DNA from 3 places in the Telluria sp. ZB4P36 genome. Region 3 is predicted to be linked to each of the others. Evidence: predicted binding sites of a transcription regulator. Region 3 holds the regulator's gene; each other region holds the start of a gene.
The links. Region 3 encodes HrcA, which represses chaperone genes, less so after heat shock. Its sites were predicted from a motif close to TTAGCACTCNNNNNNNNNGAGTGCTAA; they were not measured.

Region 1: rpoH (RNA polymerase sigma factor RpoH) is a predicted target of HrcA. The motif match lies at 3,368-3,394, and genes of this name have one in related genera.
Region 2: groES (co-chaperone GroES) is a predicted target of HrcA. The motif match lies at 2,745-2,771, and genes of this name have one in related genera.

The regions. Positions count from the first base shown of each region.
Region 1 covers NZ_JCASIE010000003.1:334,544-341,361, forward strand. The annotation lists gene AC56LK_RS06735 (hypothetical protein) at 1-101, opposite strand, end outside; gene ftsY (signal recognition particle-docking protein FtsY) at 350-1,477, shown strand; gene AC56LK_RS06745 (cell division ATP-binding protein FtsE) at 1,492-2,169, shown strand; gene ftsX (permease-like cell division protein FtsX) at 2,166-3,080, shown strand; gene rpoH (RNA polymerase sigma factor RpoH) at 3,519-4,409, shown strand; gene yghU (glutathione-dependent disulfide-bond oxidoreductase) at 4,532-5,368, shown strand; gene AC56LK_RS06765 (VOC family protein) at 5,451-5,930, shown strand; gene AC56LK_RS06770 (exopolysaccharide biosynthesis protein) at 6,024-6,659, shown strand.
Region 2 covers NZ_JCASIE010000005.1:187,389-194,206, reverse strand. The annotation lists gene AC56LK_RS10145 (hypothetical protein) at 1-350, opposite strand, end outside; gene AC56LK_RS10140 (sulfite exporter TauE/SafE family protein) at 407-1,210, opposite strand; gene AC56LK_RS10135 (EVE domain-containing protein) at 1,210-1,680, opposite strand; RNA gene ssrS (6S RNA) at 1,747-1,927, opposite strand; gene AC56LK_RS10125 (cell division protein ZapA) at 1,985-2,296, opposite strand; gene AC56LK_RS10120 (hypothetical protein) at 2,293-2,538, opposite strand; gene groES (co-chaperone GroES) at 2,849-3,139, shown strand; gene groL (chaperonin GroEL) at 3,188-4,834, shown strand; gene AC56LK_RS10105 (hypothetical protein) at 4,931-5,347, shown strand; gene AC56LK_RS10100 (DoxX family membrane protein) at 5,281-5,730, opposite strand; partial or broken gene AC56LK_RS10095 (LysR family transcriptional regulator) at 5,803-6,717, shown strand; gene AC56LK_RS10090 (GntR family transcriptional regulator) at 6,810-6,818, shown strand, end outside.
Region 3 covers NZ_JCASIE010000011.1:62,091-68,908, forward strand. The annotation lists gene AC56LK_RS15170 (HAD family hydrolase) at 1-580, shown strand, start outside; gene hrcA (heat-inducible transcriptional repressor HrcA) at 619-1,635, shown strand; gene fur (ferric iron uptake transcriptional regulator) at 1,637-2,065, opposite strand; gene AC56LK_RS15185 (outer membrane protein assembly factor BamE) at 2,144-2,755, shown strand; gene dapB (4-hydroxy-tetrahydrodipicolinate reductase) at 2,752-3,561, shown strand; gene AC56LK_RS15195 (barstar family protein) at 3,564-3,890, shown strand; gene leuS (leucine--tRNA ligase) at 4,006-6,648, shown strand; gene AC56LK_RS15205 (LPS-assembly lipoprotein LptE) at 6,652-6,818, shown strand, end outside.

The DNA of each region.
Region 1 (6,818 bases), on a different contig from region 3:
GCGATGAACGCCCACACGATAATGTTGCGCATGTTCGCAGCGCTGCCATCCGTGGCGTTGTCGCCATAGATGATGCGCTTCAGGAAATTTGTGATTTTCACGGTGTGCCCCGTTGTGTTTTCTGGTTTCTCTCTGTGTTCAATTTAACGCAAGTGGCCATCGTTTTCCAGACGCGCACTGTTGAGTAGCCATTCGGTTTCATCAATAACACAACAAACTATTCCTTCGATGCATCTTCTAGCGTCGATACCGGCCTTTGGAGGCCGCGTCTTGCTGCTCTGGTAAAATATTCGCACCTTTTTTCACCCCCGGCGACCGCCGGTATCCTGCGCAGGATTCGCCCCCACATATGTTTAGTTTCTTCAAGAGAAAGAAGCCTGAGACCGAGGTCCCGGAGCCGAGCCAGCCCGCGTCTGCTCCCGCCGCGGCGCCGATGTTCGTGCCCGGTGCGCTGGACGCACCGGTTGCGCCGGCGCCCATTCCGGCTTCCGCACCAAGCACGGCCCCGGCTCCGGCCGCAGCCGACATCGGCGAGTTGTTCCCGGAAACCGCGGAACGCCCGACCACCGACGCCGAAAAGAAGCAGTCCTGGATGACCCGGCTGAAGGCCGGCCTGTCCAAGACCTCGAGCAACCTGTCGCTGCTGTTCGTCGGCGCGCGCATCGACGAGGACCTGTACGAGGAACTCGAATCCGCGCTGCTGATGTCCGACGCCGGCATGGACGCCACCCAGTACCTGCTGGATTCCCTGCGCCGCAAGGTCAAGGAAGACAAGCTGCTGGACGCCGCCCAGGTCAAGGCCGCACTGAAGGAGCTGATGATCGAGCTGCTGACGCCGCTGCAGAAGCCGCTCGAACTGGGCCGCCACGAACCGCTGGTGATGATGATCTCGGGCGTGAACGGCGCCGGCAAGACCACCACCATCGGCAAGCTGGCCAAGCACATGCAGCGCTTCGACCAGTCGGTGCTGCTGGCCGCGGGCGACACCTTCCGCGCCGCCGCGCGCGAGCAGCTGATGGTCTGGGGCCAGCGCAACAACGTCACCGTGATCTCGCAGGCGTCCGGCGACCCGGCCGCCGTCGCCTTCGACGCGGTCCAGTCGGGCAAGGCCCGCGGCCTTGATGTGGTCATGGTCGACACCGCCGGCCGCCTGCCGACCCAGCTGCACCTGATGGAAGAACTCAAGAAGATCAAGCGCGTCATCGGCAAGGGCATGGACGGCGCCCCGCACGAGACCCTGCTGGTCATCGACGGCAACACCGGCCAGAACGCCCTGGCACAGGTGAAGGCCTTCGATGACGCGCTGCAGCTGACCGGCCTGGTGATCACCAAGCTGGACGGCACCGCCAAGGGCGGCGTGCTGGCCGCGATCGCGCGCACCCGTCCGGTGCCGGTGTACTTCATCGGCGTCGGCGAGAAGCTGGACGACCTGCAGCCCTTCGACGCCGAAGAATTCGTCGAAGCCCTGCTGGGTTGAAGGACGCGCACCCGATGATCGAATTCCAGTCCGTCTCCAAACAATACTCCACCGACGCCTATGCCTTGCTCGACGTCTCCCTCAACATCGGCAAGGGCGAGCTGGTCTACCTGGCCGGCCCCTCCGGCGCGGGCAAGTCGACCCTGATGAAGATGGTGGCCGCGGTCGAGCGTCCGACCAGCGGCACGGTGACCGTCAACGGCCAGGACATCGGCCGGCTCAAGAAGGCCGGCATCCCCTTCCTGCGCCGTAACCTGGGCCTGATCTTCCAGCACCAGCGCCTGCTCAACGACCGCAACATCCTCGGCAACGTGATGCTGCCGCTGCTGGTCACCGGCGCGCCCAAGGCGCAGGCCGAACAGCGCGCCCGCGCCGCCCTCGACAAGGTCGGCCTGCTCGATCGCACCAGGGCCATGCCGCTGGAACTGTCCGGCGGCGAGCAGCAGCGCGTGGCGATCGCGCGCGCCATCGTCAACCGCCCGCAGATCATCCTGGCCGACGAACCCACCGCCAACCTCGACCGCGTGGCGGCCGACAGGGTGCTCGACGCCCTGCGCGCCTTCCACGCCGTCGGCGTGACCTGCGTGATCTCGACCCACGACGAGCAGGTGCTCGACAGTGCGGCGGCGCGCGTAATACGCCTCGAACACGGCCAGCTGGCCTACGCCGGCCGCATCGGAGGTGCCGCATGAGGCCCTGGTTCCGCCAGCACCGCTTCGCCCTCGGCGCGGCCCTGTCCACGGTGCGCAAGGCGCCGGGCAGCTTCCTGTTCAACGTGCTCGTGGTCGCCTTCGCGCTGATGCTGCCCTTCGCCGGCATCACCCTGCTCGACAACGTGCGGCCGCTGTCCCAACAGCTGTCGGTCGATCCGGAGATCAGCCTGTTCATGAAGCTCGAGGCGACGCGCGAGGAAGCCACGGCCCTGCAGCCCCGCATCCGCGCCATCGTGGCGGCCGGCGGCAAGGCGGACGTCGCCTTCATCCCGCGCGAAAACGCCCTGGCCGCGCTCAAGGACAAGAGCGGCCTGAGCGACGTGCTCGACACCCTGGGCGAGAACCCGCTGCCGGACAGCTATGTGATGAAGCTCGGCGGCAGCGGCGCCGCCGCCCAGGTCGACGGCATGGTCGAACAGCTGCGCACCCTGCCCGGCGTCGACACCGTGCAGGTCGATTCGGCCTGGGTCAAGCGCCTTGCCGCCCTGCTCGGCATCCTGCGCCTGGCCCTGCTGCTGCTGGCGGTCACGCTCGGCATCGTGGTGATCGCGGTGGTGTTCAACACCATCCGCCTGCAGGTGCTGACGCAAAAGGAAGAGATCGCCGTGTCGAAGCTGCTGGGCGCGACCGACAACTTCATCCACCGGCCGTTCTACTACACCGGCGCGCTGCTGGGCCTGTGCGCAGGCGCGGTGGCGCTCGGGGCGGTGCTGCTGGCGCTGAAGCCGCTGAACGGGGCGATTGCCGAGTTTGCAAGGCTGTATGCCTCGGAATTCCAGCTGACGCCGCTCGGCGGGCTGGAAATTGCGGGCGTGCTGACGATCAGCGCCGGCCTCGGACTGATCGGCGCCATGCTGTCGGTGCAGCGTCACCTGGCACGCGTGCAGTAATTCCATCAAGCGGACGGCCACGCGAACGGGGCTTGGCCGTCCCTCCCTACGCGCAGACGGGCGCCTGTCCTACACTGTGTCCCCCCTCTAGGTGCGCCATCCAACAGAAGGCCCATCCTCCGGCATTTAATCTGTCCCTGACAGGTTTTCCAGCCGCTTCAAGCTCACTTTTGAGCTGAATCAATCGGATACAAGTCGTCTGCTCTACAGTTAAAACGACGCGATTTTGATTCCCAAAGGCAATTCTTTAGCCAAACTTAATCGATTTTGGCAAACCGATGCCTTGCCTAGCACTCACTCCTGGAGAGTGCTAATATATGTCTCAGATACAGCGAAATCAAGGAAAGCATCCGAGTAACAAGGGGTAACGCTGGTGTCACGCGGCATGGGTCGGTGGCACACTAAGGATGCAGCAAGATCACTACGAGGGAAATGAACATGTCCGCACAATCCGCATTGGTTCCTGCCGGCAGTCGCGCCCTGAACCTGGGGTTCACCGGCAATCTCGGCAATATTGACGCCTATATCTCGGCCGTCAACCGCCTGCCGATGCTCACCCACGAAGAAGAAGTTTCGCTGGCGAAGTCGCTGCGGGAAAAGAATGACCTGGACGCCGCCCAGAAGCTGGTGCTGTCGCACCTGCGCCTGGTGGTGTCGATCGCACGCGGCTACCTCGGCTACGGCCTGCCGCACGCCGACCTGATCCAGGAAGGCAATATCGGCCTGATGAAGGCAGTCAAGCGCTTCGATCCGAACCAGGGCGTCCGTCTCGTGTCGTACGCGATGCACTGGATCAAGGCCGAGATGCACGAGTACATCCTGAAGAACTGGCGCCTGGTGAAGGTTGCAACGACCAAGGCCCAGCGCAAGCTGTTCTTCAACCTGCGCAGCAACAAGCAGAGCCTCGACACCATGACCCCGAGCCAGGTCGACGAGCTGGCGAAGATGCTCGACGTCAAGCGCGAAGAAGTGATCGAGATGGAAACCCGCCTGTCGGGCCGCGACATCGCCCTCGAATCGCCGACCGATGACGACGACGACAAGTTCGCCCCGATCGCCTACCTGTCCTCGGAGCAGCAGGAGCCGACCCGCGTGCTGGAGGCCGAGGCGGTCGACCGCCTGCAGTCGGAAGGCCTGGAGACCGCGCTGTCGAAGCTGGACCCGCGTTCGCGCCGCATCGTCGAAGCGCGCTGGCTGGCCAACGACGACGGTTCGGGCGCCACGCTGCACACGCTGGCCGAAGAGTTCGGCGTGTCGGCCGAGCGTATCCGCCAGATCGAATCGGCTGCCCTGAAGAAGATGAAGGGTGCGCTGGCGGCTTACGTCTAAGTCCAGCCCGCTCGACGACAACCCCGCCTCGGCGGGGTTTTCTTTTTCGTGGGGCCGAACAACGACTCCGGCAAGCCCCGGCTAGAATGCTGCTTTGATCCGGCCCGCCCAAGGAGAAACCGATGACCGACCAGTACGTCCCGCCGAAAGTCTGGACCCCACCCGCCTCCAGCGGCGGCACCTTCGCCAACATCAACCGCCCCGTCGCCGGCCCCACCCACGAGGCCGAACTTCCGGTCGGCAAGCACCCTCTGCAGCTGTACTCGCTGGCCACGCCCAACGGCGTGAAAGTGACCGTCATGCTGGAAGAGCTGCTGGCGCTGGGCCATGGCGGCGCCGAGTACGATGCCTGGCTCATCAGGATCAACGAGGGCGCCCAGTTCTCGAGCGGCTTCGTCGATATCAACCCGAACTCGAAGATCCCGGCCATGGTCGACCGCAGCGGCCCGGAACCGGTGCGGGTGTTCGAATCGGGCTCGATCCTGGTTTACCTGGCCGAAAAGTTCGGCGCCTTCCTGCCGGCCGCGGGCGCGGCCCGCGCCGAGACCATGAACTGGCTGTTCTGGCAGATGGGCTCGGCGCCCTTCGTGGGCGGCGGCTTCGGCCACTTCTACGCCTACGCGCCGGAAAAGCTGGAATACCCGATCGACCGCTACGCGATGGAAACCAGGCGCCAGCTCGACGTGCTGGAGCGCGAGCTTGCCCACAAGCGCTTTATCGCCGGCGACGAATATACGATTGCCGACATGGCGATCTGGCCCTGGTACGGCGGCATGGTGCGCGGCGAGTTGTATGAAGCAGGCGAATTCCTGTCCGTGCATGAATACAGGAACGTACGCCGCTGGGCCGACGAGATCGCGACCCGTCCGGCCGTCATCCGCGGCCGCAAGGTCAACCGCGTGCGCGGAAATCCGGACGAGCAGGTGCCGGAACGCCACGATGCGGCCGACCTCGACTGATTCCTGCGACCAGCCGCGCGAATGCGCTATGCTGGCAGGCGATGTTCCGATTGCGTTTCCACTAACGGAGAGTGCCATGGCCATGGTTAGCAAGAATACGGTTTGCCTCTGGTTCAACGGATCGGCGCTGGAAGCGGCGCAGTTCTACGCGAAAACCTTCCCCGACAGCGAAGTCGGCCAGGTCTTCCGGGCGCCGGGCGATTATCCCGCCGGCAAGCAGGGCGACGTGCTGACCGTCGGCTTCACCGTGGCCGGCATCCCCTGCATCGGCCTGAACGGCGGGCCGGCCTTCCAGCACTGCGAAGCCTTTTCCTTCCAGATTGCCACCGACGACCAGGAAGAGACCGACCGCCTGTGGAATGCGATCGTCGGCAATGGCGGTCAAGAAAGCGCCTGCGGCTGGTGCAAGGATCGATGGGGCCTGTCGTGGCAGATCACGCCGCGCGCGCTCACCGAGGGTATCGCCGATCCCGATCCGGCCGTCGCCAAGCGCGTGTTCGAGGCGATGATGACGATGCGGAAGATCGACGTGGCGGCGATCGAGGCGGCGCGGCGCGGCTGAGATGTGGGGTTTTGCGCACTTCCGGGCGTTGACGCCACGGGGGCGCGCTGTCTTGCACTATACTCTTGCGTTTCGGCCAGACGGCAGCACAAGATGAAAGAACCCATGCAAGGCGAACCGGTTTTCAAGAAGCTCCGCGGCCTGGTCCGCTCCCTGCCGCCTGGCGGCATCACCTTGAGTGAACTCATCCACCAGGTCGGCAACGAAGGCCTGCTGATCCTGACCGCCCTGCTCACGCTGGTCTTCCTGATTCCGGTATCGATCCCGGGTGTGAGCACCGTCTTCGGCGCGGCGATCCTCCTGATCGGCATCAGCCGCCTGTTCGGCCGCGAACTCTGGGTGCCGGCAAAACTGAAGCACCGGACGATCTCGACAGCCAAGCTGCGCCCGGTGCTGCGCAAGGCACTGCCCTGGCTGTACCGGATCGAGCGGGTGAGCAAGCCCAATCGTATCCAGTGGCTGGTGGCCAACGGTCCGATCCAGCATCTCAACAATGCCGGCCTGATCCTGGGCGCGGTGCTGCTGATGATGCCTTTCGGCCTGATCCCGTTCAGCAATACCTTCCCCGCCGTGGCCCTGCTGTTCCTGGCCATCGGCCTGCTGCAGCGCGACGGCGTCAGCGTCCTGCTGGGCCATATCAGCAACGTCGTCACCATCCTGTACTTCAGCCTGCTCATCGGCGGCGGTGGACTGGCCGTGCGCGAAGTATTCAATCGCATGGCCGGCTGAACGCTTGCAGTCTGGCATTAACTTTTGTCTCAACAGAGCGCAATACCAGACTTGCAATTTTTGCAGATAAGCTACTAAAACATCAACTTACTGCGAACTCTTAAGAATTTACTTTAAGTGCATTTACAGCTCTGCTAGCATCCTTCGCTCGCATGGAGG
Region 2 (6,818 bases), on a different contig from region 3:
TCGCCGTCCGTGCTGCCGGGATGGCTCTTGGCGAAGACCTCTTCGGGACGGAAGCGTCTGGCGACCCGCTCCTTGAGGCGCTCCGGGGCGAGGGCATCGAGGCGGCGCGCCAGGTCCGGCAGCAGCTGGCGGTAGACGAAGGGCTTGTGCGCCCCCATCTCGAGCATGGCCGAGACGCCGAAGCGCGGATCGCCGTCGCGCAGTCCCCACTTGCCGGCAAAGCCCGAGAAGGCGGCCGCCGCCACGATCCAGAAGAAGGCGAACAGCAGGAAGCCCGCCGCGACACGCGACATCGCGCCCTGCCCGGCGGGCGACGCTGCTTGAAGAAGGCGGATGGTATCGGCTGACATATGTGTGTATGCGACGGTACCGAAGCCGCGCCGCCGCGTCAACATGTATGCACGGCCTAGTTGAACGCTTTCCAGAACATGTAGGCCGCCAGCGCATACAGGATCACCGCGAACACCTGCTGCAGCCGGCGCACCGGCATCCGGTGCGCGGTGCGTGCGCCGACCGGCGCCATCGTCACGCTGGCCAGCACGATGATGGCCAGCGCCGGCAGGTAGATGAAGCCGAGCGCGTATTCCGGCAGCCCGGGCTCGCCCCAGCCGAAATAAATATTCGAGATGGTCCCCGACAGTGCGATCGGGAAGCCCAGCGCCGCGCTGGTGGCGACCGCATTGTGGATGCTTACTCCGCACCAGGTCATGAAGGGCACCGACACGAAGCCGCCGCCGGCGCCGACGATGCCCGACAGCGTGCCGATGAAGCCGCCGGTGGCGAACATCCCCGCCGTCCCCGGCAGTGCACGGGCGGCCGCCGGCTTTTTCCAGATCAGCATCTGGGTGGCCGAGAAGGCGACGAAGACGCCGAAGAAGGCCGCCAGTACCGAGGAATCCATCTGCTTGCCGATCCAGGGACCGATCCAGGAACCGACCAGGATGCCAGGCGCCAGCAGCTTCACCACGGGCCACAGCACCGCGCCGTGCTGGTGGTGGGCGCGCACCGAGGACAGGGAGGTGAACAGGATGGTCGCGAGCGAGGTCGCGATCACCATGTGGATGGTCAGCTCCGGCGCAATGCCGCGCGCCGTGAAGATCATCGTGATGAATGGCACCAGGATCATGCCGCCGCCGATGCCGAGCAGCCCGGCCGCGAAGCCGCCGAAGGCGCCCATGGCCAGCAGGGCCAGGATCAGGCCGATGTCCATCAGCGCTTCCCTTCGCGCACCAGGGCGACGATGGTGTTCCACTCCGCCTGCGTCACCGGCGACACCGACAGCCGGCTGCCCTTCTGCAGCAGCACCATGTCTTCCAGCCCCGGCGTGGCGCGCAGTTCGGCCAGCGGCAGGTAGCGCCCCGCTTCCAGCGCGCGCACGTCGACCGAGATCCAGCGCGGTTCTTCCTGCTTCGCCTTGGGGTCGTGGTAGGGGGAGGATGGATCGAACTGGGTGGCGTCCGGATAGGGGGCGCTGGCCACTTCGGCGATGCCGGCCACGCCGGGCACCGCGCAGCTGGAGTGGTAGAACAGGATGCCGTCGCCGGCCGACATGGCGTCGCGCATGAAGTTGCGCGCCTGGTAGTTGCGCACCCCGAACCAGGACACGGTCTTCGCGGGCGCCGCCAGCACGTCGTCGAAACTGACTTCGTCCGGTTCGGATTTCATCAACCAATAGCGCATCGCATCTCCATCACATCGCCCCATAAAAAAAGCGGCTGCGTACCAAGGTGCGCAACCGCTCGTGTGTGTAGCCCCGCCTGTGTCGTTATTGCCGGCATCCCGAACCAAAAGGCTCAAGGTGGTCGCAGTCAGCTCAATTTCGGGTTCGTCAGACTAGTGACGCTCGCGCCCACCAAGCATGTCCCACAACCTATGCGAAAGAATGGTTCAAGGAATATATGACAAATCTCGAACACCGCAGGGTAGAGCGCAGTTTACTCTGTTGGCCGAGCATGTCAACCGATTCCGAATTCAATCCCGACATTCAGGACAGGTTTTCCTGCGGCGCCAAGGCCTTGTCGAGGACGGTGTGCATCGCTTCCAGCTTCTGCTTGACTTCGAGGATCGACATGTCGGACAGCGGGCCCTGGGGCGATTTCACCGACAGGAATTCGGCCGCCACGCTGAGCGCCGCCATGACCGCGATGCGGTCGGTGCCCTTGACCTTGCCCGAGTCGCGCAGCGCGCACATCTTGCCGTCCAGGTAGCTGACCGCTTCGCGCAGGGTGCGCTCCTCGCCTTCGCGGCAGGCCAGGCGGTAAGGCTGGCCCATGATGGTGCAATCGAGATGGATCATTGGGTGGCCTCGCTGGCTTCGCCGTCGGCTTCGGGCGCCTCGGGTTCCTCCGGTGCGGGAAACTGCTCGAGCAACGCCTCGACGCGGCGCTGGGCCTCGTTCAGTCGCTCCTTGAACGCGAGATTCTCGGCGCTCAGCAGGCTGTTGGCCTGGCGCAGCAGGTAGTTCTCGGCACGCAGCGACTGGGTCAGCTGGGCGAGCCGGTCGATTTTGTCGGAGAGGTCTTGGAATTCGGAAATCATTCGACACTATAGGACTGAGATGGTTTTTCCGTCAACCGAATCGCAAGCGCGCGTCACGGCCTTGGCATCCAGTGTACCCTGCCCGGCTGTTGTCGGCGAGACCACGGCAAAACCCTGCTCAGCCCTCCATTACATTGGTCTTCGTCAAAAAAGTCGGTACGCGGACACACACAGCGTCTTGAAATGAGATGTTATGATCCCTATAATTAGCACTCGTTAGCAGAGAGTGCTAACAACTCTTTCGAAGCCGACGCCACCTGGCGGCGGCACTGAATCGCTAGTCAAACCACTGAAAAATAAGGAGTTTTGCATGAACCTTCGTCCTTTGCACGATCGCGTAATCGTGAAGCGTCTCGACCAGGAAACCAAAACTGCATCCGGCCTGATCATTCCTGATGCAGCCGCCGAGAAGCCGGACCAGGGTGAAATCCTCGCCGTCGGTAACGGCAAGGTGCAGGAAAACGGCCAGGTCCGTCCGCTGGAAGTGAAGGTCGGCGACCGCGTCCTGTTCGGCAAGTACTCGGGCCAGGCCGTCAAGGTCGATGGCCAGGAACTGCTGGTCATGCGCGAAGAAGACATCATGGCCGTCGTGGCCCTGTAATCTCGCATCCTCCCTCAATACCCTCGAAACCATTCGGAGAAACAAGACATGGCAGCTAAAGAAGTAATTTTCGGCGACGCAGCGCGCGCCAAGATGGTTGAAGGCGTCAACATCCTCGCCAACGCAGTCAAGGTCACCCTGGGCCCGAAAGGCCGCAACGTCGTGCTGGAGCGCTCGTTCGGCGCCCCGACCGTCACCAAGGACGGCGTCTCGGTCGCGAAAGAGATCGAACTGAAGGACAAGCTCCAGAACATGGGCGCGCAGATGGTCAAGGAAGTCGCTTCGAAGACCAGCGACAACGCCGGTGACGGCACCACCACCGCGACCGTGCTGGCACAAGCCATCGTCCGCGAAGGCATGAAGTTCGTTGCCGCCGGCATGAACCCGATGGACCTGAAGCGCGGCATCGACAAGGCCGTCGCCGCCACCGTCGAAGAACTGAAGAAGATCGCCAAGCCGACCACGACCTCGAAAGAGATCGCACAAGTCGGCGCCATCTCGGCCAACTCGGAAACCTCGATCGGCGAGCGCATTGCCGAGGCAATGGAAAAAGTCGGCAAGGAAGGCGTCATCACCGTCGAAGACGGCAAGTCGCTGAACGACGAGCTGGACATCGTGGAAGGCATGCAGTTCGACCGCGGCTACCTGTCGCCGTACTTCATCAACAACCCGGACAAGCAGGTCGCCGTTCACGAGAACCCGTTCATCCTGCTGTGCGACAAGAAGATCTCGAACATCCGTGACCTGCTGCCGGTGCTCGAGCAAGTCGCCAAGGCCGGCCGTCCGCTGGTGATCGTCGCCGAAGACATCGAAGGCGAAGCGCTGGCGACCCTGGTGGTCAACAACATCCGTGGCATCCTGAAGACCGTCGCCGTCAAGGCGCCTGGCTTCGGCGACCGCCGCAAGGCCATGCTGGAAGACATCGCCATCCTGACCGGTGGCCAGGTGATCGCCGAAGAAGTCGGCCTGACCCTGGAAAAGGTCACGCTGAACGAACTGGGCCAGGCCAAGCGCGTCGAAGTGGGCAAGGAAAACACCATCATCATCGACGGCGCCGGCGCCGCTGAAGCGATCGAAGCACGCGTCAAGATGGTCCGCGTCCAGATCGAAGAAGCGACCTCGGACTACGACCGCGAAAAACTGCAAGAGCGCGTGGCCAAGCTGGCCGGCGGCGTTGCCGTGATCCGCGTCGGTGCAGCCACCGAAGTCGAGATGAAAGAGAAGAAGGCACGCGTGGAAGACGCGCTGCACGCTACCCGCGCTGCCGTGGAAGAAGGCATCGTCCCGGGCGGCGGCGTGGCCCTGCTGCGCGCGCGTTCGAACATCGACATCAAGGGCGACAACCCTGACCAGGACGCAGGCATCAAGATCGTCCTGCGCGCCATGGAAGAGCCGCTGCGCATGATCGTCCAGAACGCCGGCGACGAGCCGTCGGTCGTGGTGGCAGCCGTCATCGCCGGCACCGGCAACTACGGCTACAACGCCGCCAACGGCACCTACGGCGACATGGTCGAAATGGGCGTGCTGGATCCGGCCAAGGTCACCCGTTCGGCCCTGCAGAACGCAGCGTCGATCGCCGGCCTGATGCTGACCACCGACTGCATGGTCTCGGAAGTCACCGAAGACAAGCCGGCCGGCGGCATGGGCGGCATGGGTGGCATGGGCGGCATGGGCGGCATGGACGGCATGATGTAATTGTGCTGGCCAGGCGCCGGTTCGTTCCGGCGCCGTCCACCTCGAGAAAGCCTGTAAGGTTAACGCCTTGCAGGCTTTTTTCTTTTGGAGGCGAGCATGGCAAGCGTGAATGCGGACGAACTCGAGAATGCGGTGATCCTGGCCGATCCGCCGCGCGCCGGCAGGGCCTGGGTCTGCCCTGCCACCGGCGCAGTGCTGGTCAAGGCCGACATGGTGGGCAGCCACACGCCGTTGCCGGAGGATATCCACAACGACGCAAAATACATCCCGGTGCCCGGGTGCAGCCGCCTCGGCCTGGGCCAGGCCCTCGTGCTCGATTTCGTGCGCCGGCACCTGCCCGGCGAAGAGGATACGGTGGGCGCGATGCTGCGCGGCGCGGGCGGCTTCGAACGTTTTGCCAGGCTGGCGCAGGAACGCGGCCTGCTCGCCGCCTGGCATGCCTTCCGTCAGGAGCGCACCGTGGCTGCCCTGCGCGCATGGTGCGAAGCCAAGGGCTTGCAGCTGGGTTCCTGACGCAGCGCGGCGGCGCCATCCCCTACCCTGAGGTGGAGCAGTGTCGCCATCATCAGGAAGGACGGGTACAGCCAGCCGCCGCCGGGAACCATCGCCGTCCAGCCATTGCCGGTGTGCGCGACCAGGGCGCCGGCCAGCAGGGGCAGCAATGCCAGCGAGGCCACGCGACCATGGATGCCGAGGATGATCAGGACGCCGCCCGCCAGTTCCAGCAGCGCGACCGGCCACGCGATCGGCGTGGGCATGCCTTGCGCATTGAGGAAGGCGGCAAGTGCGGGCATACTGAAGGCCGCCAGCTTCAGGAAGGCGTGCGACAGCCAGGTGGCGCCGAGCGCGAGGCGCAGCAGCAATGCGGCGTAAGGGGCGATGCTGTAGCGTTTCATGATCTGCCTTTGCAAAGTGGTTGGAAGTGCGTTCACTCTAGCCATGCAGGGCCTCCATTAAAATAAGCAGCCATGAAACCACCCCCTGCAAACATGCAAGCGAAGCTGGGCCTGCCGGACCTCGAAATCATCCTGGCCCTGCACCGCGGCCGTACCCTGGCGCGGGCTGCCGAACGGATGCAGGTGGATGCGTCCACGGTATTTCGCGCGATCCGGCGCATCGAGAAGGACATCGGCGAACTGCTGTTCGATCGCGGCCGCCACGGCTATGCCGCCACCACGCTCGGACGCGCCCTCGCCGCGCATGCGGAGCGCATCGAACGACAGCTCGAGGAAGCGCGCGAGACCGCCTTCAACCAGGACGCCGAGCCTTCCGGCCTGCTGCGCATCACGCTCACCGAGACCCTGTTCCACACCGTGCTGTTGCCGGTGCTGCCGCGCTTCAGCGCCGCCTTTCCGCGCATCGCCCTCGAGCTGGTGACCTCGAATGCGATCGCCAACCTGGGGTAGCGCGAGGCCGATATCGCCATCCGCGTCACCAATGCGCCGCCGGAACACCTGGTCGGCATCCGGCTCGGCACCATGCGCTCGGCGCTGTGGGGCGGCAGGGATTACCTGGCCGCGCAGCCGGCCGACCGCCAGCTCGTGGAGATGGACTGGATCGCCCTGGACGACAGCCTGGCGGAGCACCCCTCGCAGCTATGGCGCCGCGAGGCCCTGCCGGCGGTGACGCCACGCTACAAGGTCGGCAACCTGCTGGCGGTCGCGGGCGCCGTGGTGAACGGCCTGGGCGTCGGGGTGGTGCCACTGGCGGTGATGCGCGGGCATCCGCAGGTGGAGATGATCGGCGATCCCTTGCCCGGGCTGGACATCGGCCTGTGGGCGCTGGCCCATCCCGATACCCGCTACCTCGGGCGGATGAAGGCCATGTTCGATTTCCTGCGCACGTCCATCGCCTTGCCCGAGGCCGGCACGCGCCTGTCCTGACGGGCGCCACCTCCCCTCCCATGCACTGGGTATTGACGGGGTCCTGGCGCGATGCTACTGTACTAACCGTACTAGTACAGTCTGGAGACCGCATGAGCCGC
Region 3 (6,818 bases):
GGCGCAGCAGTACACGATCGAGACCCTGCGCCAGGCCCGGCTCGAACTGCTGGCGCGCCAGCCCGAATTCCAGCTCGACCTGGGCGCCCTGCGCCGGGCCGGCCTGATCGCCGCCTTCGAGCAGGCCGGCGAGGATGCCGGCAAGGTGGAGCAGGCCATGGCCGAATTCTTCGCGGCGCGCAATGCGGTGATCCCCTATGACGACGTGCTGCCCGGCCTGCTGCGCCTGAAGGGCAGGGTAAAGATCGGCTCCGTCACCAACGGCAATGCCGACTTGCAGACGATCGGCCTGGCACGCCATTTCGACGCCTCGGTGGCCGCGCCCAGCTTCGGCGTCGCCAAGCCGGACGTAAAGATCTTCCTGGAGGCCTGCCGGATGCTGGACGTGGCGCCCCAGGAGGCGGTCTACGTGGGCGACGACCTGCGGCTCGACGTCTATGGCGCCCAGCGCGCCGGGCTGCGCGCGGTGTGGATGAACCGGACCGGCCAGGTGAACTACCTGCCGGACGAGGTCAAGCCCGACGCCGAGGTCCACAGCCTGGACGGATTGCTGGACTGGCTCAAGCGCGAGCACGACTGAACTGGCGCCGCGTCCGCCATCGCGTGCATAATATGAGCATGCAACTCGAACCCCGCGCCCAGACCCTGCTCAAAGCCCTCGTCGAGCGCTACATCGCCGACGGCCAGCCCGTCGGATCGCGCGCGCTGTCGAAGATCTCCGGCCTCGACCTGTCGCCGGCCACGATCCGCAACATCATGGCCGATCTCGAGGAGATGGGCTACGTCTCCAGCCCGCACACATCGGCCGGCCGGATTCCCACCCCGCGCGGCTACCGCCTGTTCGTCGACACCCTGCTCACCGTGCAGCACATCGACGAGCACGCGGTGGGCGCCCAGAACATGCGCCTGCCGAGCCAGCATCCGCAGAAGATCATCGCCAACGCGGCCCAGATGCTGTCCTCGCTGTCGACCTTCGCCGGGGTGGTGCAAAGCCCGCGGCGCGAATCGGTGTTCCAGCAGATCGAATTCCTCCGTTTGTCCGAGAAGCGCATCCTGCTGGTGATCGTCGACCCGCGCGGCGACGTGCAGAACCGGCTGCTGCTGACCGACGTCGACTACACGCCGGGGCAGCTGATCCAGTCGGCCAATTACCTGAACCAGAACTACGCCGGCCTCACCTTCGACGAGGTGCGCAAGCGCCTGGGCGGCGAGCTGCGCCAGCTGCGCGACGACATGGGCCGCCTGATGCAGGTGGCGGTGGAGGCGGGCAGCGAGGCGATGGCCGAGGGCGACGACATGGTGATCGCGGGCGAACGCAACCTGCTGTCGGTGTCGGACTTGTCGTCCAACATGAGCTCGCTGCGCCAGATGTTCGAGATGTTCGAGCAGAAGACCGGCCTGATGCAGCTGCTCGACGTGTCGAGCAAGGCGGGTGGTGTGCAGATCTTCATCGGCGGCGAGTCGAAGCTGGTGCCGATGGACGAGATGAGCGTGGTGACCGCGCCCTACGAGGTGAATGGGCGCATCGTCGGCACCCTGGGGGTGATCGGGCCGACGCGCATGGCCTACGAGCGCGTGATCCCGATCGTGGACATTACGGCGAAGCTGCTGTCGAATGCCCTGAGCCAGTCCTGAGTCAGCCCTTGCGCGGGCAGCCCACCTTCACGCAATTCCCGTAAATCGCCAGCGAGTGCTCGGCAATCTTGAAGCCGCGCTCCACGGCGATCTTGTGCTGGCGCGATTCGATCTCTTCGTCGTAGAACTCTTCCACGTGGCCGCAGTCGAGGCAGACGAGGTGGTCGTGGTGCGAGCCGGCGTTCAGCTCGTAGATGGCCTTGCCGGTCTCGAAGTGGTTGCGGTTCAGCAGGCCGGCCTGCTCGAACTGGGTCAGCACGCGGTAGACGGTGGCCAGGCCGACGTCCATGTTGTCGGCCAGGAGGATTTTGTAGACATCTTCCGCCGTCAGGTGCCGAACGGAGCTGTTCTGGAAGATTTCCAGGATTTTCAGTCGTGGCAAAGTTGCCTTCAGGCCGCTGGCCTTCAGGTCGCTAGGGTTGTTACTCATGTTTGTTGCTCGTAGTTTGGCGGAGTGCTTTATGATATAGCGTTTTGGAGCTCCCGCTCAAACGTTTTGAGGTTACCTATGCGCGTCAAACAAGCCGTTCTCCACCGATTCTCAAGCCGGGCAGCCCTCGCGGCCGGCCTCGCATGCACGCTGATGCTGTCCGGCTGCGCCGCCTGGCGCAACCAGACGCGTCCCGCGCCGCCGGTGAGCACGGACCCGGCGGCAGTCTCCGCCGACGCACAGAAGTCGGCCGCCGCCGCCAATGCCGGCGCCCAGACCGTCCAGGCCACCAAGCTGCAGAAGTTCTTCTGGATCTTCTCGCCCTACCGCCCCGACATCCAGCAGGGTAACTTCGTCTCGCAGGAGATGCTGGCCCAGCTGAAGGTCGGCCAGTCGCGCGAGCAGGTACGCTTCATCCTCGGTTCCCCGCTGCTGAGCGACGTGTTCCACGAAGACCGTTGGGACTTCCCGTTCTACCTCGCGCGCGGCAACGGCGAGCTGACCACCAGCCGCGTCACCGTGTTCTTCAAGGACGACAAAGTCGAGCGCTTCGAAGGCGGCAACCTGCCGACCGAGCGCGAATACATCGACCGCATCGCCGGCCCGGCCAAGTTGAGCAACAAGGCCAAGCCGGAATCGCGCCCGGTCGAACCGGCCAAGGTCGGCGGCGCCCCGGTGATCCAACCATGAGCGCATTGAAAATCGCCGTCGCCGGCGCCGACGGCCGCATGGGCCGCATGCTGGTCGACGCCATTCAAGCCGCGCCGGACGCCGTGCTGGCCGGCGCACTGGGCCTGGCCGGCTCGCCGTCGATCGGCATGGATGCCGGCGCCTTCTCCGGCCAGCTGACCGGCGTGGTCATCCAGTCCGACCTGGCGGCCGGCCTGAAGGACGCCGACGTCCTGATCGACTTCACCCGTCCGGAAGGCACGCTGCAGCACCTGGAATACTGCGTGGCCAACAATGTGCAGCTGGTGATCGGCACCACCGGTTTCGACGAAGCCGGCAAGGCCGCGATCCGCGCCGCCGGCGAGAAGATCGGCATCGTGTTCGCCCCGAACATGAGCGTGGGCGTGAACGTCACCCTCAAGCTGCTCGAAATGGCGGCCAGGAGCTTCAGCGAAGGCTACGACATCGAGATCGTCGAAGCGCACCACCGCCACAAGGTGGACGCGCCGAGCGGCACCGCGCTGAAGATGGGCGAAGTGATCGCCGACGCGCTGGGCCGCGACCTGAAGGAATGCGCCGTCTACGGCCGCGAAGGCGTGACCGGCGAGCGCGACCCGTCCACCATCGGCTTCGCCACCGTGCGCGGCGGCGACGTCGTGGGCGACCACACCGTGATGTTCCTCGGTACCGGCGAACGCATCGAGATCAGCCACAAGTCGAGCAGCCGCGTCACCTACGCCCACGGCGCCCTGCGCGCTGCACGTTTCCTGGCGGGCAAGCCGAACGGCCTGTTCGACATGCACGACGTGCTGGGCCTGAAGGGCTGATCATGGCAGTCGCAGAACTGAACGGCGCCGCCATCGTCGACGAGGCCTCCTTCCACGTCGAAAGCCGGCGCGCGTTCGGCTTTCCCGCGTCGTATGCCGACAGCATCGACGCCTGGGTCGACTGCATGAGCTACCTGCGCGACGAAGAGAACATGACCAAGTTCCGCCTCAAGCCGAACGAGGTGCTGGAAATCGTCGTGGCGGATGCCGACAAGATGAAGGCGGCCGTGCCCGATCTGCTGGAAGAGATCGCGTTCTGCATCGGCGGCATCAACGAGCGTTACGAGGACTACGGCGAGAAGCCGGCGCTGGAATTGGTGCTCCGTTAAAGCCGGCCGGCGCCATCCCCGACCGCCATCCCTGCCACGGCAGGCATGGCGGTTTTTCATTTTTGCATTGCAGTATAATGTCCGGTTCCACCCCTCCATTACGTCTGCAGAAACCATGCAAGAAAAATATAGTCCAGCCGAAGTAGAACAGGCCGCCCAGGCCTACTGGAAGTCGATCGACGCCTATAAGGCCGTCGAACACGACCCGCGTTTCCCAAAAGGCAAGTATTACGCCTGCTCGATGCTGCCTTACCCGTCGGGCAAGCTGCACATGGGTCACGTGCGCAACTATACGATCAATGACGTGATGTACCGCTACCTGCGGATGAACGGCTACAACGTGCTGATGCCGATGGGCTGGGACGCCTTCGGCATGCCGGCCGAGAACGCGGCGATGGCGAACAACGTGCCGCCGGCCGAGTGGACTTATTCGAACATCGCCCACATGCGCGGGCAGATGGAGTCGATGGGCCTGGCCATCGACTGGTCGCGCGAGATGACCGCCTGCAAGCCGGAATACTACAAGTGGAACCAGTGGATGTTCCTCAAGATGCTCGAGAAGGGCATCATCTACCAGAAGACCGGCACCGTGAACTGGGACCCGGTGGACCAGACCGTGCTGGCGAACGAGCAGGTGGTGGACGGCCGCGGCTGGCGTTCGGGCGCGCTGATCGAGAAGCGCGAGATCCCGATGTACTACGTGCGCATCACCGAGTACGCGGACGAGCTGCTGGACTACGTGGACAACAAGCTGCCGGGCTGGCCGGAGCGGGTGCGCATCATGCAGGCCAATTGGATCGGCAAGTCGACCGGTGTGCGCTTCGCCTTCCCGCACGTGATCATGGACGAAGCCGGTGCACCGATCAACGACGGAAAATTATACGTCTTCACCACCCGCGCCGACACCATCATGGGCGTCACCTTCTGCGCCGTGGCGGCCGAGCACCCGCTGGCCCAGCACGCCGCAAAGAACAACCCGGAACTGCAGGCCTTTATCGCCGAGTGCAAGCTGGGCTCCGTGATCGAAGCCGACATGGCGACGATGGAAAAGAAGGGCATGCCGACCGGCCTGTCCGTGACCCACCCGGTCACCGCCGAACAAGTCCCGGTCTGGGTCGGCAACTACGTCCTGATGACCTACGGCGACGGCGCCGTGATGGGCGTGCCGGCCCACGACGAGCGCGACTTCGGCTTCGCCAAGAAGTACGATCTGCCGATCAAGCAGGTGGTGGCCGTCGAAGGCCAGGAATTCTCCCTTGGCGCCTGGCAGGAGTGGTATGGCGACAAGGAGCTGGGCAAGACCATCAATTCGGGCAAGTACGACGGCCTCGATTACATCGCCGCCGTCAATGCGGTGGCGGGCGACCTGGCCGCGCAAGGCCTGGGCGACAAGAAGGTCACCTTCCGCCTGCGCGACTGGGGCATCTCGCGCCAGCGCTACTGGGGCACCCCGATCCCGATGATCCACTGCGGCGACTGCGGCGCGGTGCCGGTGCCCGAGCAGGACCTGCCGGTCGTGCTGCCCGAGCACCTGGTCCCGGACGGCACCGGCAACCCGCTCAACAAGGATGAAGCCTTCCTGAAGTGCGACTGCCCGAAGTGCGGCAAGCCGGCGCGCCGCGAGACCGACACGATGGATACTTTCATCGACTCGTCCTGGTACTACATGCGCTATACCTCGCCGGGTTCGAACGACAAGATGGTCGACGAACGCAACGACTACTGGATGCCGATGGACCAGTACATCGGCGGCATCGAGCACGCCGTCATGCACCTGCTGTACGCGCGCTTCTGGACCAAGGTGATGCGCGACTTCGGCCTGCTGAAGTTCGACGAGCCCTTCGTCAACCTGCTGACCCAGGGCATGGTGCTGAACGAGACCTACTACCGCGAGGACGCGTCCGGCAAGAAGACCTGGTTCAACCCGGCCGACGTCGAGCTGACCTTCGACGACAAGGGCCGCCCGCAGAGCGCGGTGCTGAAATCGGACGGCCAGCCGGTCCAGATCGGCGGCACCGAGAAGATGTCGAAGTCGAAGAACAACGGCATCGACCCGCAGGCCCAGATCGAACAGTACGGCGCGGATACCGCGCGCCTGTTCACCATGTTCGCCTCGCCGCCGGAGCAGACCCTGGAGTGGTCGAATAGCGGCGTCGAAGGCGCGAGCCGCTTCCTGCGCCGCGTCTGGGCCTATGGCTATGCGCAGCGCGAGCGTATTGCCTCGGCACTCAAGGGCCAGCAGCAAGGCGCGCTGGACGACGCCCAGAAAACCCTGCGCCGCGAAGTGCACAAGGTGCTGCAGCAGGCCGACTACGACCTGAAGCGCATCCAGTACAACACGGTGGTCTCGGCCTGCATGAAGATGCTGAATACCCTCGAGTCGGCCAAGCTGGCCGAGGGCGTGGCGTCCGACGCCGTGATCGCCGAAGGCTTCTCGATCTTCCTGCGCCTGCTGAACCCGGTGGCGCCGCACATCACCCACGCGCTGTGGCAGGACCTGGGCTATGCCGCCGTCTACGGCGACATCCTCAACGTGCAGTGGCCGGAAGTCGACCCGGCCGCGCTGGAGCAGTCCGAGATCGAACTGATGATCCAGGTGAACGGCAAGCTGCGCGGTTCGGTGAAGGTGGCCAAGGACGCCGACAAGGCGAGCATCGAAGCCGCCGCGCTGGCCGAGGAATCGGTGCAGAAGTTCATCGAAGGCACGCCGAAGAAGGTCATCGTCGTCCCCGGTAAACTCGTCAACATCGTGGTGTAAGCGATGACGACCATCGTGGTGCGCATCTTCGCTGCGGTCCTGGTGGCCGCAACTCTCGCGGGTTGCGGCTTCAAGCTGCGCGGCTCGGGCGACCAGTTCAACATGCCCTTCCAGAGCATTTACCTGGCCTTCCCCGAGACTTCGCCGCTGGGCACCGAGCTCAAGCGCAA